2 regions of the Arthrobacter sp. UYCu712 genome follow, and region 2 is predicted to be linked to the other one. Evidence: predicted binding sites of a transcription regulator. Region 2 holds the regulator's gene; the other holds the start of a gene.
What was found. The regulator LexA, encoded in region 2, represses DNA repair genes until DNA is damaged. The targets are predictions, from matches to a motif close to TCGAACANNTGTTCGA.
Positions count from the first base shown of each region.

Region 1 (7,696 bases), on a different contig from region 2:
GGATCCGTGTCAGGCTATGCCGGGGCCGGAGCGCCCGTCTTGGCGGCAGTTTCGGCCCGGCGCTGTTCGACGCGCTTGGCCTGCTTGACCAGGTCCGGTTCGTTCTGGCGGAGCCAGGCGTAGAGCGGCGCGGCGATGAAGATCGTCGCTGCCGTGCCGATCAGGATGCCGACGAACAGCGCCAGCGAGAGGTCCCGCAGCGTTCCCGCGCCCAGCAGTCCGGCGCCGATGAAGAGGATCGCGCCGACCGGCAGGATGGCCACCATCATCGTGTTGATGGAGCGCACCAGGGTCTGGTTGACGGCCAGGTTGACTTCCTCGCCGAAGGTCCGGCGGGTGGAAGCCTGCAGGTCCGTGGTGTTTTCCCGGATCTTGTCGAACACCACCACGGTGTCGTAGAGGGAGTAGCTGAGCACCGTCAGGAAGCCGATGATGGCCGACGGCGTCACTTCGAAATCACTGAGGGCGTAAACCCCTGCGGTGATGAACATGGTGACGAGCATCCCGACAATGGCGGAAAGCGACATCTTCCAGGTTCGGAAGTACAGCGCCATCAGCACGGCTGCGAGGCCGACGAAGATCACCAGGCCCAGCAGGGCCTGCTTCGTAACGTCGGCGCCCCACGTGGGGCCGATGAACGTGGATGTCACCTCGTTCTCGGTGACACCGAAGGCTTGGGTGAGGCCTTCCTTGATCTGCAGCGTCTCGTCGTCGGTGAGCTTGTCCGTCTGGATGCGCATCGTGTTGCCGGCGACGTTCGCCACCCGCGGGATGCTGCTGGGAACAACGTCCTGGACAGCCTTCTCGCCCACGCTCGCGTCTGTCGTCTTCACATTGGAGACCGTGAATTCTGACCCGCCGCGGAACTCGATGCCGAGGTTGAAGCCGCCCTTGGCGACCGGGATCAGGATCGACAGCGCGACGGCTACGGCCGCGATCAGGAACCAGATTTTCTTGGAACCGACGAAGTCGTACGAGCGCTTGCCCGTGTAAAGCTCGTTACCGAAATTGGCGAAACTGGCCATTTACTTGCCCTCCTTGGAAGCGCTCTTGGAGGATCCAGCGAGCTGTTCCTGCTTTACCTGTTCCTGGCGTTCCGCGAGGCGGCGCTCTGCAATGGTCATCCGGCGCTCGGCCTCAGCCGCGGCACCAGTGTTCTTGGCGCGAACCGTGACTGAAGGTTTGTCCTCCGGAGTGCGGATCCGGCCCGCTCCCCGGTACAGGGGAACGGCGCCGAGGCGCTTCGGGTCCAGTCCCGAGAACCGGTGGCCTTCACCGAAGAACTTGGTGCGGGCCAGCAACTGCAGGGTCGGGTGGGTGAACATGAAGACGACGATGAGGTCGGCGATCGCGGTCAGGCCGAGGGTGAACGCGAAGCCGCGCACGTTGCCCACTGCCACGAAGTACAGCACGCCGGCCGCGAGGAGGTTCACGGCCTTGGACGCCAGGACGGTGCGCTTGGCACGCTTCCAGCCGTTCTCAACCGCCGAGACGAGGCCCCGGCCTTCACGCAACTCGTCACGGATGCGTTCGAAGTAGACGATGAACGAGTCCGCCGTCTGGCCGATAGCGACGATGAGGCCCGCGACGCCGGCAAGGGACAGGCGGTAGTTTTCGGTCCAGCCCAGGATCGCGATGGCAAGGTACGTCAGCGCGCCGGCCACCACGAGGGAGGCGACGGTGACAAAGCCCAGTGCGCGGTACTGGAACAGCGAGTAGACCACCACCAGCAGCAGGCCGATCAGGCCGGCAAGCATACCCATGCGCAGCTGCTCGCCGCCGAGGGTTGCCGAAATCTGCTGTTCGCTCTGGATTTCGAAGCTGATCGGCAGGGCGCCGAAGCGCAGCTGGTCGGAGAGGGCCTTCGCGGACTCCTCGGTGAACCCGCCCGTGATCTGCGGACGGCCGTCAGTGATGACAGCGAGGGACCGGGGGGCCGAGATGACCTGGTTGTCCAGGACGATGGCGAACTGGGCCTTCGGGTCCGAGCCTGTCTGGCCGCCGCCGGCAACGTAGAACTGGTAAAGGCGCTCGGTGACTTCCTTGAACTTGGCGGTGCCCGCGTCGTCGAACTGGATGTTGACGGCCCACTCGTTGGTCACGGCGCCCTGGGCGCCGCGCTGCAGCTGGAAGGACGAGCTCTTGATGTTCGAGCCCTTCACCTCAACCGGGCCAAGGATGTACTTGATCGCCGGTGAGTTGGCGGAGGCAGGCTCGCACGTGACCAGCGGCTTGGCCGGGTCGGAGCGTTCCTGCTTGTCCTGCGAGGGGTTGTCGCAGTCCAGCGCCTCGAACTGCTTGTAGACCTCGGGGGTGATCCAGTTCTGGTCGCTGCTGTTGGCAGGCTCAGCCGTGGGCTTGGGGAGCTGGTCGTCCGGGGTCCGGGACTCCGCGGGGACCGCTGCGCCGGCGCCGGCCTGAAGGACCGGCCGGAAGTTCATGTCGGCGGACGCCTGGATCAGCGCGCGGGTTTCCTTGGAAGGCGTGCCAGGGAGGCTGACGACGACGTTGCGGCCGGACTGCGTGCTGATCTCAGCTTCCGCGACGCCCGAGCCGTCCACGCGCTGGCGGATGATCGCCACGGCCTGGTTGAGCTGCTCTTCGTTGATGCCCGAGCCGCCCTCGACCTTGGGCGCCAGGATCATCTGGGTGCCGCCTTCAAGGTCCAGGGCGAGCTTTGGAGCCCAGCTCGCCTGGCCGGCAATGCTGCCGCCCGCCAGGACAGCGGTAAGGACGGCGAGGATTACGCCAAGCCAGACCAGCGTCCTGACAGCTGTGTGTTTGGGGCCAGTTCGTGCCATTGTCGATCTTTCTATTGTTTACGGAGGAACCGCCGGTGCGGGCCACGAGGCCTGCACCGGCGGATGCCCGCAGCCGTTACTTCGCGGGATAGCTCAAAAAGGCAGACTAGCTGTCTTTTTTGCCTTCGTCGTTGAGGCGGCGCAAGGATTCTTCAGGGGTTTCAGTGCGCGGGGCTTCATCGACCGGTGCAACGCTGTCCGCCTTCTCGGAGGTCAGCGAGGAGGCGTCGTCGGGAACGACGGTCGGCTCCTCGGCGGCAACAACCGGCTCAACAATCTTGGTGACGGCCTGGCGGTGCACGGTGGCGGTGTTTCCCGGGGAGAGCTCGAGGAGCACTTTGTTCTCCTCCTCGTCGATTTCGACGATCCGACCGTACAGGCCGAAGCTGGTCATAACCTCAACGCCCGGTTCGAACTTGGACTGGAGCTGGGCCTGCTGCTGCTGGGTCTTCTTGTTGCGGCGGAACATCATGAAGACGAAGAGTCCGAGCATGACGAACAGAAGAATGGTCATGATGTCGATGCCGCCGCCGGCCTGCGGCTGGGTCTGGGCAGAAATAAGTCCGAACACAGGAATAATTCCGTTCTGTACTGCGTAGCTGGGTTTCAGCAACGTCCGCTTTGCTCCGGGCCGCCTGGCACAATGCCTGGCAGTGGACCTGCCAGGAAACCATGCCCGGCCGGCAGCGGCCAGATGCGTGCCGCCCACAGAAACAAAGACCCGAACGTGCCGAGCGTCATACCAGTCTAAAGGGAAAAGGTAACGGGGCGGTGCTATTGACTATTACGGATCCATTCCGGATCCGCCTCCTCGCCCAGTTCATCGCCAGGTCCTTCATCGGGGTCGGCGGCCTGGAACAGCTCCAGCGGGTCCTGCGCGAAGATTCCGGCCGGCACGGCGTAGCCGAGGTGGGTCCAGGCGGGGGCCAGGGCGATCCGGCCCCGCGGTGTCCGCCCCAGGAGGCCTTCACGCACGAGGTACGGCTCGGCGACCGTTTCCACCGTTTCGGTCTCTTCGCCGACGGCAATGGCGAGGGTGGACAACCCTACGGGCCCGCCGCCGAACTTGGTGATCAGCGCCTCGAGGACGGCGCGGTCCAGCCGGTCCAGGCCGCGCTTGTCCACCTCGTACATGTCCAGCGCGGCGGACGCGGCCCGGGCGTCGATCTGCTCGATGCCGTGCACCAGCGCCCAGTCCCGCACGCGCCTTAGGAGCCGGTTGGCAATGCGGGGTGTGCCACGGGAGCGCCCCGCAATTTCACTGAATCCCGCGGAGTTGACCTTGAGGTCAAGGAGCCCGGCGGAGCGCCGGAGCACCAGTTCGAGTTCCTCCACCGAGTAGAACTCGAGGTGGCCGGTGAAGCCGAAGCGGTCCCGCAGCGGCCCGGGCAGGAGGCCGGCCCGGGTGGTGGCGCCGACGAGGGTGAACGGCGGGAGCTCAAGCGGGATAGCGGTGGCGCCGGCACCCTTGCCGACGATGATATCGACGCGGAAATCTTCCATCGCCATGTAGAGCATTTCCTCGGCGGGCCGTGACATCCGGTGGATCTCGTCGAGGAAGAGGACCTCACCTTCGGAGAGGGAGGACAGGATCGCGGCCAGGTCCCCGGCGTGCTGGATGGCCGGGCCGCTGCTGATCCGCAGCGGGGCGTTCATCTCGGCCGCGATGATCATGGAAAGCGTGGTCTTGCCCAGCCCGGGAGGCCCGGAGAGAAGCACGTGGTCGGCGCTGCGTCCCCGCATGCGGGACGCCTCCAGGACCAGGGAGAGCTGCTTCCGGACCCGGTGCTGGCCGACGAAGTCGTGCAGGTTCTTGGGCCGGAGCGCGGCCTCGATGACGCGCTCCTCCGGCTCCTCTCCCCCGGCGACAAGCGACGGCTCAGCCACGGGCGCCTACCCGGTTCCCGGCACGGGCGCCGTCCTGGCCCAGCCAGCGGAGCGTGGCGCGCAGGATCTCGGCCACGTTGCCCTTCTCGGCCAGTTCCGGGGAATCGGCCAGGGACTTGTCGATGCTGGCTGTGGCGTCCTTTTCGGACCAGCCGAGGCTCGTCATCGCCGCGATGACCTGCGGCTTCCAGACCGCTTCGGCGGACAGGGCAACGGCCGCGCCGTCGGTGCTGCCGGTTCCGTGCGGCACGAGTTTCCCGGCCAGTTCGAGCACGATCCGTCCCGCGACTTTGGGTCCGATCCCGGGCACCTTGGTGAAGGATTTGCCGTCGCCGGAGTGGGCGGCGACGCGGATGGCCTCGGGTTCATGCACGGCCAGGACGGCCAGCGCCAGGCGGGGACCGACGCCGCTGACGCTGAGCAGGATGTCGAAAACCTCGCGTTCGTCGTCGCTGGTGAACCCGAAGAGGGTGAGGGAGTCCTCGCGGACGATCAAGGAGGTGAAAAGCTTGCCCTCCTCGCCCACCCGGAGGCCGCTGAGTGTCTGCGGGGTCGCGTTCACGCTCATGCCGGCACCGTTGAGGTCGATCACTGCCGAAGACAGGCCGACGTGCGCTACGGTTCCGCGGAGAAAACTGATCAAAGCCGGGCTCCTGGTTTACAGCGAAAAATACAGCTGACAATATAACCGGGAAGACCCGGCTATCCGAACATATCTACGAATACCCTACCAAGCTCTGCAGCGCCAAAGCCGGACATTTACCGCGAACGGCGCGCTTTGGCCTCGGCGTCGGCCCAGGCCCGCTGCGCGGGGGTCAATGACTGGCCGCCGGGTCCCGTCGTGACTGCGCCTGCGCGACTGTTGGCGGTTCCGCTGCCGGCCCGCCAGGCGTGGGTGATGGCAAGCGCCAGGGCGTCGGCGGCGTCGGCCGGCCTCGGCGGGGCATCGAGGCGGAGGATCTTGGTGACCAGTTTGGTCACGGCGTCCTTGTTGGACGTTCCGCTGCCCGTGACTGCGGCCTTGACTTCGGAGGGGGTGTGCAGTGCCACCGGGATGCCGCGCCGGGCGGCGGCGGCAATCACCACGCCGGACGCCTGGGCGACGCCCATAACGGTGCTGACGTTGAGCTGGGAGAAGACGCGTTCGACGGCGAGGACGTGGGGTTCGTACTTGTCCAGCCACTCGTCGATCGAGGTGGCGATGACCAGCAGCCGCTGGTCCAGGCTCTCCTCGGGCGAGGTGCCGACGACGCCGAACGCCACCATGGTGGCGCGGCGGTTCTTCTCGACGTCCACGACGCCGATCCCGCAGCGGGTGAGACCCGGATCGACGCCGAGGACGCGAAGGGTCACTCGGCTTCCAGTGCGGCCTGAACTTCGTCGCTGAGGTCGGCGTTGCTGTAGACGTTCTGGACGTCGTCGAGTTCTTCCAGTGCGTCCACGAGCTTCATGAACTTCTTGGCGGCTTCGAGGTCCAGGGGCACCTGCATGGACGGCACGAACTCCGCCTCATCGGTCTCGTACTCGATTCCGGCTTCCTTGAGGGCATCGCGGATGGCCTGGAGGTCGGTCGGCTCGGAGTGGATCTCGAAGTTGTCGCCGTTGTCCTTGACTTCCTCGGCTCCGGCGTCGAGCACGGCCATCAGGACGTCGTCCTCGCCCAGACCGTTCTTCGGCAAAGTGACGACGCCCTTGCGGCTGAAGAGGTAGCTGACCGAACCGGGATCGGCGATCGTTCCGCCGTTGCGGGAGATGGCGAGCCGGACCTCGGAGGCGGCGCGGTTCTTGTTGTCCGTGAGGCACTCGATCAGCAGCGCCGAACCCTGCGGGCCGCGGCACTCGTACATGATCTCGGTGTAGTCGACGACCTCGCCGGTGAGCCCGGCGCCGCGCTTGATGGCGCGGTCGATGTTGTCGGCGGGCACCGACGTTTTCTTGGCCTTCGTCACGGCGAGTTCCAGGCCAGGGTTGCCGGCAAGGTCAGGGCCGCCCATCCGCGCGGCGACTTCGATGTTCTTGATCAGCTTGGCGAACGACTTGGCGCGGCGGCTATCGAGGATGGCCTTCTTGTGCTTGGTCGTCGCCCATTTGGAGTGGCCTGACATGCTTTACGCTTCTCCTCTGATCATTCGAATAAACAGTTCGTGCACGCGTTTCTCCCCTGTCACTTCCGGGTGGAAGGAGGTGGCCAGCAGCTGGCCGGAACGCACAGCAACAATTCTAGCCGTCCCGTCCAACGACTCGGGGTGGCCGGCCCTGGACGGTTCCACCCTGGCGAGGACCTCCACACCGTCCCCGACGCGTTCAACCCATGGTCCGCGGATGAAGACGGCATGCACGGGGGCCACGCCGTGTTCCGTGGCGCTGAATTCCAGCCCCTTGAAATCGAGGTCGGTCTCGAAGGACTCGCGCTGCCGCCCGAAGGCGTTGCGGCGCACAGTGATATCCAGTCCGCCGAAGGTCTGCTGCGGGTTTCCCACGAGGTCCCTGGCCGGATCGGCGATCTCGTCCGCGAGCAGGATCATTCCGGCGCAGGAGCCGTAGACGGGCAGCCCGGCCCGGATCCGGTCACACAGCGGGTCCCGGAGTTCGAAAATCCTCGACAGCTTGTCAATGGTGGTCGATTCGCCGCCCGGAATGATGAGGCCGTCGAGGCCGTCGAGCTCGGACGGGCGGCGGACTCCGATGCCGGTGGCGCCGGTATCCTCCACCGCGCGCAGGTGTTCGCGGAAATCGCCTTGGAGTGCCAGGACGCCGATCCGAAGGCCTGCGCCCGCGCGGGACGGAAGCGCAGAAGGGGGGTTGGTCATTCGACCAGCATAGTGGGGCGGGCCTTGCCGAACTGCACCAGGTGACGCCGCCCGGCAGGCTTCCATGCCGCCGCTGGGATATATTACAGAGCATGTTTTACTTCAGTGTTCCGCTCGGCAAGTTCGTCCGCCGGGTCTCCCGGCTCAGGGGCGGAGGCTCTGCCCTTCCCGGGCTGGTGGTCGAAAAAATCGACCCCG
Region 1 covers NZ_JBEPOZ010000021.1:28,148-35,843, forward strand. The annotation lists gene secF (protein translocase subunit SecF) at 15-1,025, opposite strand; gene secD (protein translocase subunit SecD) at 1,026-2,801, opposite strand; gene yajC (preprotein translocase subunit YajC) at 2,908-3,315, opposite strand; gene ruvB (Holliday junction branch migration DNA helicase RuvB) at 3,576-4,688, opposite strand; gene ruvA (Holliday junction branch migration protein RuvA) at 4,681-5,331, opposite strand; gene ruvC (crossover junction endodeoxyribonuclease RuvC) at 5,448-6,041, opposite strand; gene ABIB51_RS17585 (YebC/PmpR family DNA-binding transcriptional regulator) at 6,038-6,793, opposite strand; gene pdxT (pyridoxal 5'-phosphate synthase glutaminase subunit PdxT) at 6,797-7,498, opposite strand; gene ABIB51_RS17595 (Mur ligase family protein) at 7,591-7,696, shown strand, end outside.
Region 1: ruvA (Holliday junction branch migration protein RuvA) is a predicted target of LexA. The motif match lies at 5,395-5,410, and genes of this name have one in related genera.

Region 2 (7,696 bases):
CCCTGATTCTGGACATTTTCGCCCAGCACGCCAAGAGCCGCGAGGGCAAGGCGCAGGTGGAACTGGCGCAGCTCGAATACCTGCTCCCGCGCCTGCGAGGCTGGGGCGAGTCGATGTCGCGCCAGGCCGGTGGCCAGGTGGGCGGTGCCGGCGCCGGCATGGGTTCGCGGGGTCCCGGTGAAACCAAGATCGAACTGGACCGCCGCCGGATCCGCACCCGGATGGCCAAGCTGCGGCGCGAGATTGCTGCAATGAAACCGGCCCGGGAAACCAAACGCGCCAACCGGCGTCGTAACGCCGTGCCCTCGGTGGCAATCGCCGGCTACACCAACGCCGGAAAGTCATCACTGCTGAACCGGCTCACCGACGCCGGGGTGCTCGTGGAGAACGCCCTGTTCGCCACGCTGGATCCGACGGTCCGCAAGGCCGAAACCTCGGACGGGCTGGGCTACACCCTTGCCGACACAGTGGGCTTCGTCCGTTCGCTGCCCACCCAGCTCGTGGAGGCCTTCCGCTCCACCCTGGAAGAAGTGGCGGACGCGGACCTGATCCTGCACGTCGTCGACGTCTCACACCCGGATCCGGAAGGCCAGATCGCCGCCGTCCGCGCCGTCTTCAGCGAGGTCGATGCGCGCAAGGTGCCGGAAATCATCGTCCTGAACAAGGCCGACGCCGCCGATCCGTTCGTGATCGAACGGCTCAAGCAGCGCGAACCGCGCCACATTGTGGTGTCGGCACGCACCGGGGAAGGCATCCCGGAACTGCTGCAGGCCATCAGCGAAGGCATTCCGCGGCCCAGCGTGAAACTGGAACTGATGATCCCGTACAACCGCGGGGACCTGCTCAGCAAACTGCACGAGACCGACGCCGAGATCCTCAGCCTCGACCATGTGGAAACCGGCACCCGCGCCGTCGTGATGGTGCGCGAGGGCCTGGCCGCTGAACTGGATTCGTTCATCAGCAATGACTAAGGCAGCGGCAACCGGAGCGGCCACCGACGCGGCCCGCCCGGCGGGGGAGGACCCGGAAGGGGACACTTCCCGCGACGAGACACCAGCCGCGCAGGTTCCGGCCGCAAAGAACCGCCCGGCCGGCGGGGAGTTCGTGATCGAACTCCTCGACCGGGCGGTTTCCGGCATGGGCGGCCAGAGCCGCACGGGCCAGCACGAAATGGCCCGGCAGGTCGCCCGCGCCATCGACACCGGCGACCACCTCCTGGTCCAGGCCGGCACCGGCACAGGAAAGTCACTGGCCTACCTGATCCCGCTGATCGCGCACTCGCTCGTCAGTGACAAGCCCACCCTCGTCTCCACCGCCACCCTGGCCCTGCAGACCCAGATCGTGGGCCGAGACCTGCCCCGGCTGCTCAAGACCATCACCCCTGCCCTGGAGCGCCCGGTCAAGGTCGCCCTCGTCAAGGGCCGGTCCAATTACGTCTGCCGCCACAAGCTCGAGGGCGGCTTCCCCTCGGAAGAACCCTCAGAGGGCCAGCTCTTCTCCCTCGGCGAGGACACGTCCGTGCCGCACTTTGCCGCGGCCATGGGCGGCCCGTCCTCCCAGTTCGGCAAGGAAGTCGTCCGGCTCCGCGAGTGGGCCGAGCAAACCGCCTCGGGGGACCGTGACGAGCTCATGCCCGGTGTGACGGACCGCGCCTGGCGCCAGGTCTCCGTCACGTCGATGGAATGCCTCGGCGCGCAGAAATGCCCCCTCGCCGCGGAATGCTTCAGCGAACTGGCCCGGCAGAACGCCGCCGACGCCGACGTCGTCGTCACCAACCACGCCATGCTGGCCGTCAGCGCCTTCGAAGGACTCGCCGTGCTGCCCGAGTACGACGTCGTGGTGGTCGATGAGGCGCACGAGCTGCAGGACCGCGTTACCGGAGCCGTGTCCGGACAGCTCTCCGTCGCGATGGTGCACGTCGCCGCGTCCGGGGCCCGGAAGCACACCGGCATCACCGTGGACGCGCTCAACAACGCCGCGGCCAACCTCGAACTTGCCATAGAAGGCGTCCCCAGCGGGCTGATGCCCAACGGGCTCAACAGCGAACAGCTGGACTGCGTGGACCAGCTGCGTGACGCCTGCCGCGCAGCCCTCTCCGATTCCAAGGGCGACAGCGCCACCACCGCCGATGGCGGACGCCAGCTGGCGCGCTCCCGCCTTATGGTCATCCTGGAACTCTGCGAACGGCTGCTGGCCGCCCGCGAAAACCGCGAGGTGGTCTGGTTCTCCCGGAACAGCACGTTCGATCCGGCGCAGGGTTACGCCCAGCCCGACGAGTCCGCTCCGGCCCTGATCAATGTGGCCCCGCTGAGCGTCGCCGGGAGGCTCCGCGAGGGCCTGTTCGCGGACCACACCGTCATCCTGACCTCGGCGACCCTCGCGATCGGCTCGGCCTTCGAGCCCGCCGCGGGCGGACTCGGCCTGGTCGGTCCGGGCGCACCCAGCTGGACCGGGGTGGACGTCGGGTCGCCCTTCGAATATCCCAAGCAGGGCATCCTCTATGTAGCCAAGCACCTGCCCAAGCCAGGCCGCGGCACGTCCCCGGAAGCCCTCGACGAGCTGGAAAAACTGATCAGGGCCTCCGGCGGCGGGGCACTGTGCCTGTTCTCGTCCCGCCGGGCGGCCGAGGACGCCGCGGAGGCGATGCGGCCCCGGCTGGACATGAGCATCCTGTGCCAGGGGGATTCAACCATGACGGCGCTTGTCCGCCAGTTCGCCGATGAACCGGACACGTGCCTGTTCGGCACCATGTCGCTGTGGCAGGGCGTCGACGTTCCCGGGGACTCCTGCCGGCTGGTGGTCATCGACCGGATTCCGTTCCCGCGGCCGGATGATCCGCTCATGACGGCACGCTCCCGGGCAGTGGCCCAGGCCGGCGGCAACGGGTTCATGAGCGTCTCGGCAACGCATGCCGCGATCCGGCTGGCCCAGGGGGCCGGACGGCTGATCCGGTCGACGTCGGACAAGGGGGTGGTGGCGGTGCTGGATTCGCGCCTGTCCACGGAACGCTACGGGGGATTCCTCCGTGCGGCGCTGCCGCCGTTCTGGCCCACGACCGATCCCGCCGTCGCCTTCGCTGCCCTGGAGCGGCGCGCCAAGGAATCGGCACAGTCCGCCACGTAGGCAGCCAGGCACGCGAGTAAGTACGCAGGGGAGCCAGGCGGGAGCCCGAAAAGCAAAAGGTCCCCGTCCGGAGCACCCGGCGGGGACCTTGGCTTCAGGAGTTGGCGGCCCAGGTGTTCGTGGCCGCAACCGTCAGAGGGAGCGCAGGACCGAAACGACCTTGCCCATGATGACGGCGTGGTCGCCCAGGATCGGCTCGTACTGCGTGTTCTGCGGCAGCAGCCAGGTGTGGCCGTCCCGCTGGCGGAAGGTCTTCACCGTCGCCTCGTCGTCCAGGAGCGCGGCCACAATGTCACCGTTCACGGCGTCACCCTGCCGGCGCACCACCACCCAGTCGCCGTCGCAGATGGCGGCATCGATCATCGAGTCGCCCGCCACCTTGAGCATAAAGAGTTCGCCGTGGCCCACCAGCTGGCGCGGCAGCGGCATGATGTCCTCCACCACCTGGTCCGCGAGGATCGGACCGCCGGCCGCGATCCGGCCCACCAGCGGCACCATCGCAGTATCGGTGGCGCTGGCCAGTTCCGAGACGGAGAGTCCGCCGACGGCACGCAGTCCGCTGGACTTCTCGACGCCGGAAACCTTGGTGCTGCCCTCATCAAGGGTCAGCGGCATCAGCACTTCCATGGCGCGTGGACGTTTGGGGTCCCTCCGCAGGTAGCCGAGCTTCTCGAGCTGGGACAGCTGGTGGGTCACGCTGGAAAGGCTCGCCAGACCCACGGTGTCGCCGATCTCGCGCATCGAGGGAGGGTAGCCGTTGTCCGTCACCGAACGCTGGATGGTTTCCAGGATCTTCTTCTGCCGCACGGTCAGGCTCTTGGGAGGCCTGGCGGACTGCGGGCTCCGCTGGGATGCCCTGCCGCCGGTGGCTTGTGCTGCCATGTTCGCCAATGCCTTTCGATTCCGCCCGGCTGCCGTGAAGGCAGTTATCGGGCCCTTCCGGCCTGAATGTCAGACCCTGCTGATCAACTATTGATGACCGACTGCAGAAGTGGTTGTCCTGTGACTCAAACGTAGGCCAGCCGCACACCATTTTCAAACATTTGTTCTAGCGAGTCTCGACAATGTTCGTCAATAGGTGCTAAAACTGGAGGAGTGAAGTTCGAATATGTGTTCGAACATTGCGGATCGGATGAAAGCATTGCAGTCCGATGAGAGCGAAACATTCGGTTCTATGTTCGAAGATCGGGCCGGTTGGCGGCAAGTACGTGGAGTACGCCGGGCGGCACAGTATGGTCCAGGAGGGCTCAGTTCATGTCAGCATCAAGCGCGTTTCACGACACATTCGGCCACGGCGCGGCCGGTGGCTACGGCAAGTCCCTGCCCCGCGCCTCCTTCGGCAAGGCAGCCTCCCCCAAAGGGGCTGCCTCCGGCCGGGGCTCCCGCCCCAAGCAGGCGCCGCTCCGTCTGACCAGGCGGGGCCGGTTTGTGTTCTTCGGCGTGCCGCTCATCCTGCTGGCCGCCTTGATCCTTTCGCTCGGCGGCTTCCTGAATGCGCCGGCCAAGGCCTCAGAGTCCGCCTCCGAGCTGTCGGTCACCCCCACCGTCTCCGTCACGGTGCAGCCCGGGGAATCGCTGTGGGCCATCGCCGGAACCGTGGCCCCCGAGCGCGACCCCCGCGACGTTGTCGCCGACATCGTCCAGCTCAACAACCTCGACGCCGCCCGCGTCCGGCCCGGCCAGACGCTCTTCGTCCCGGTGAAGTAGCACCGCCGGCGCCCGAGAGCCACGGATCACGCGGCCGCCACGGCGCCCACGTTTCCCGGTCCAGGGCGTCACAGTTTCAAGGCCCGCCGACGTCTCACTTAAACTAGTGAAGTGACTGACCAGTTAGAGCGACTGAACCGACTTCCCCTCCGGACGAATCTGCGGGGCATGAGCCCCTACGGCGCGCCGCAGCTGGACGTCCCCATCCTGCTCAACGTCAACGAGAACACCCACGGTGTCCCGGCCGACGTGCAGGAAGCCATCTCGAAGGCTGTCACTGAGGCAGCCGCCGGCCTGAACCGCTACCCGGACCGGGAATTTACTGAGCTGCGTGAAGCGCTGGCCGAATACCTCGGCCACGGGCTGGGCGCGGAAAACCTCTGGGCCGCCAACGGCTCCAACGAGGTACTCCAGCAGATCCTGCAGGCCTTCGGCGGACCCGGGCGCACCGCACTGGGCTTCCCTCCCACCTACTCCATGTACCCCTTGCTCGCCGCGGGCACGGACACCGGATACGTTGTGGGCGTGCGCGCCGGCGACTACGGGCTGAGCGCGGAATCGGCGGCGCGGCAGGTCCGTGAGCTCCAGCCCAACGTCGTCTTCCTCTGCTCGCCGAACAATCCCACGGGCACGGGCCTCGGGCTCGACGTCGTGGAAGCCGTGTACGAGGCCGGCGAAGCCAGCCAGACCATCGTGATCGTCGACGAGGCGTACCACGAGTTCGCCCACGACGGCACGCCGAGCGCGCTCGAACTGCTCCCGGGCCGCGAACGGCTGATCGTCTCGCGCACCATGAGCAAAGCCTTCGCGCTGGCCGGCGCGCGCCTCGGTTACATGGCGGCGGCGCCCGAGGTGGCCGACGCGTTGCGGCTGGTCCGGCTGCCCTACCACCTCTCGGCCGTCACCCAGGCAACTGCCCTTGCCGCCCTGCACCACCGTGTGGCGCTCATGGCCGACGTCGAGGACATCAAACGCCAGCGGGACAGGATCGTTTCCGAGCTGCAGCGGATGGGCCTCAAGCCGTCGGCCTCGGATTCGAACTACGTCTTCTTCGGCGGCGTCGAGGATCCGCATGCGGTCTGGAAGGGCCTGCTGGAGGCCGGAGTGCTCATCCGGGACGTCGGCATCCCCGGCCACCTGCGCGTCACAGCCGGCACTGAGACGGAAACCACAGCGTTCCTCGTGGCCCTCGAACGGATCCTGGGCGGCCCCGCGGAACTGCGGGCCTAGACTTAAGGCAGGGTCATCAGCTCCGGAACACCACCACCGCCAGAACGCCCAGCACCGCCTTCATCACCAAAGGACACCCCCACATGAGCAACACCGGATCAGCCGCTGCCGAGGGCCGGACCGCACGCCTGGAACGGACCACCAGCGAGTCATCCGTGCTGGTCGAGATCAACCTGGACGGCACCGGCGTCTCGGACATCAGCACCTCGGTTCCTTTCTACGACCACATGCTGACGGCGCTGAGCAAGCACTCCCTGATCGACATGACGGTCAAGGCGACCGGCGACACCCACATCGACGTCCACCACACGGTCGAGGACGTCGCCATCACCTTTGGCGAGGTCCTGCGCACGGCACTGGGGAACAAAGCCGGCATCCGGCGCTTCGGGGAGGCGACGGTCCCCCTGGACGAGGCACTGGCGCACGCCGTCGTCGACGTCTCCGGCCGCCCGTACCTCGTGCACGGCGGCGAGCCCGCAGGCCAGGAATACCACCTGATCGGCGGACACTTCACCGGGTCGCTGACCCGGCACGTCTTCGAGGCCATCACCCTGCACGCCGGCATCTGCCTGCACATGAATGTCACGGCCGGCCGGGACCCGCACCACATCGTCGAGGCCCAGTTCAAGGCGTTTGCCCGCGCCCTCCGCGCGGCCGTGGAACCGGACCCCCGCGTCGAAGGCATCCCCTCCACCAAGGGTGCACTGTGACCGGCAAGGTGCTGCAGGACGGCGCCATCATCGATCCCGACGCCGGCCGGAAGCCTGCCTCGCCCGAGGGCAAGCCCACCGTCACGGTGCTGGACTACGGCTCCGGCAACGTCCGCTCGGCTGTCCGCGCCCTGGAACGGGCCGGTGCCGAGGTGATCCTCAGCGCCAAACCCGAAGACGTGCTCAACGCCGACGGCTTGGTTGTCCCCGGTGTCGGCGCGTTCGGGACGGTCATGAACGAACTCAAGGCTGTCGACGGAATCCGGATGATCGGCCGCCGCGTCGCCGGCGGCCGGCCCGTGCTCGCCATCTGCGTCGGCCTCCAGGTCCTGTTCGAAGCAGGCGTGGAGCACGGCACCGAAGCCCCGGGCATGGGGGAGTGGCCGGGTAAAGTCGAGCTGCTGCCCGCCGAAGTGGTCCCGCACATGGGCTGGAACACGGTGTCCGTTCCCGCCGGGTCCACGCTCTTCAACGGCGTGGAGAACGAGCGCTTCTACTTTGTGCACTCCTATGGCGTGCAGAAGTGGGACTTTGACGTCATCCAGCCCCGGATGGCCGCACCGCTCGTCACCTGGTCGGAGCACGGCGCCCCCTTCATCGCCGCGGTGGAAAACGGTCCGCTGTGCGCCACGCAGTTCCACCCGGAAAAATCCGGCGACGCCGGCGCGCACCTGCTGCGCAACTGGGTCGGGAGCCTGCGGAAGGGGTCCCCGGCCGGGGACTCCGGCGCCGGCCCGGAACAGACCGCCTAGATGTGGTCCATCGTCCTGATGGGACTTGCCGGACTCCTGGCCGGCGGGGCCCTGTCCTTCCGGCAGCAGAAGAGCCCGCTCTGGGTGCAGATCGTGTTCTATGTCCTGGCCGGGATGTCGCTGCTGGCCGCCTACCTCCTGACGCTGCCCGCCTCCTAGCGGGCCCGCCGCATT
Region 2 covers NZ_JBEPOZ010000011.1:87,898-95,593, forward strand. The annotation lists gene hflX (GTPase HflX) at 1-971, shown strand, start outside; gene ABIB51_RS12735 (ATP-dependent DNA helicase) at 964-3,123, shown strand; gene lexA (transcriptional repressor LexA) at 3,256-4,005, opposite strand; gene ABIB51_RS12745 (LysM peptidoglycan-binding domain-containing protein) at 4,378-4,830, shown strand; gene ABIB51_RS12750 (histidinol-phosphate transaminase) at 4,942-6,060, shown strand; gene hisB (imidazoleglycerol-phosphate dehydratase HisB) at 6,144-6,770, shown strand; gene hisH (imidazole glycerol phosphate synthase subunit HisH) at 6,767-7,522, shown strand; gene ABIB51_RS12765 (CG2302 family histidine operon protein) at 7,523-7,681, shown strand.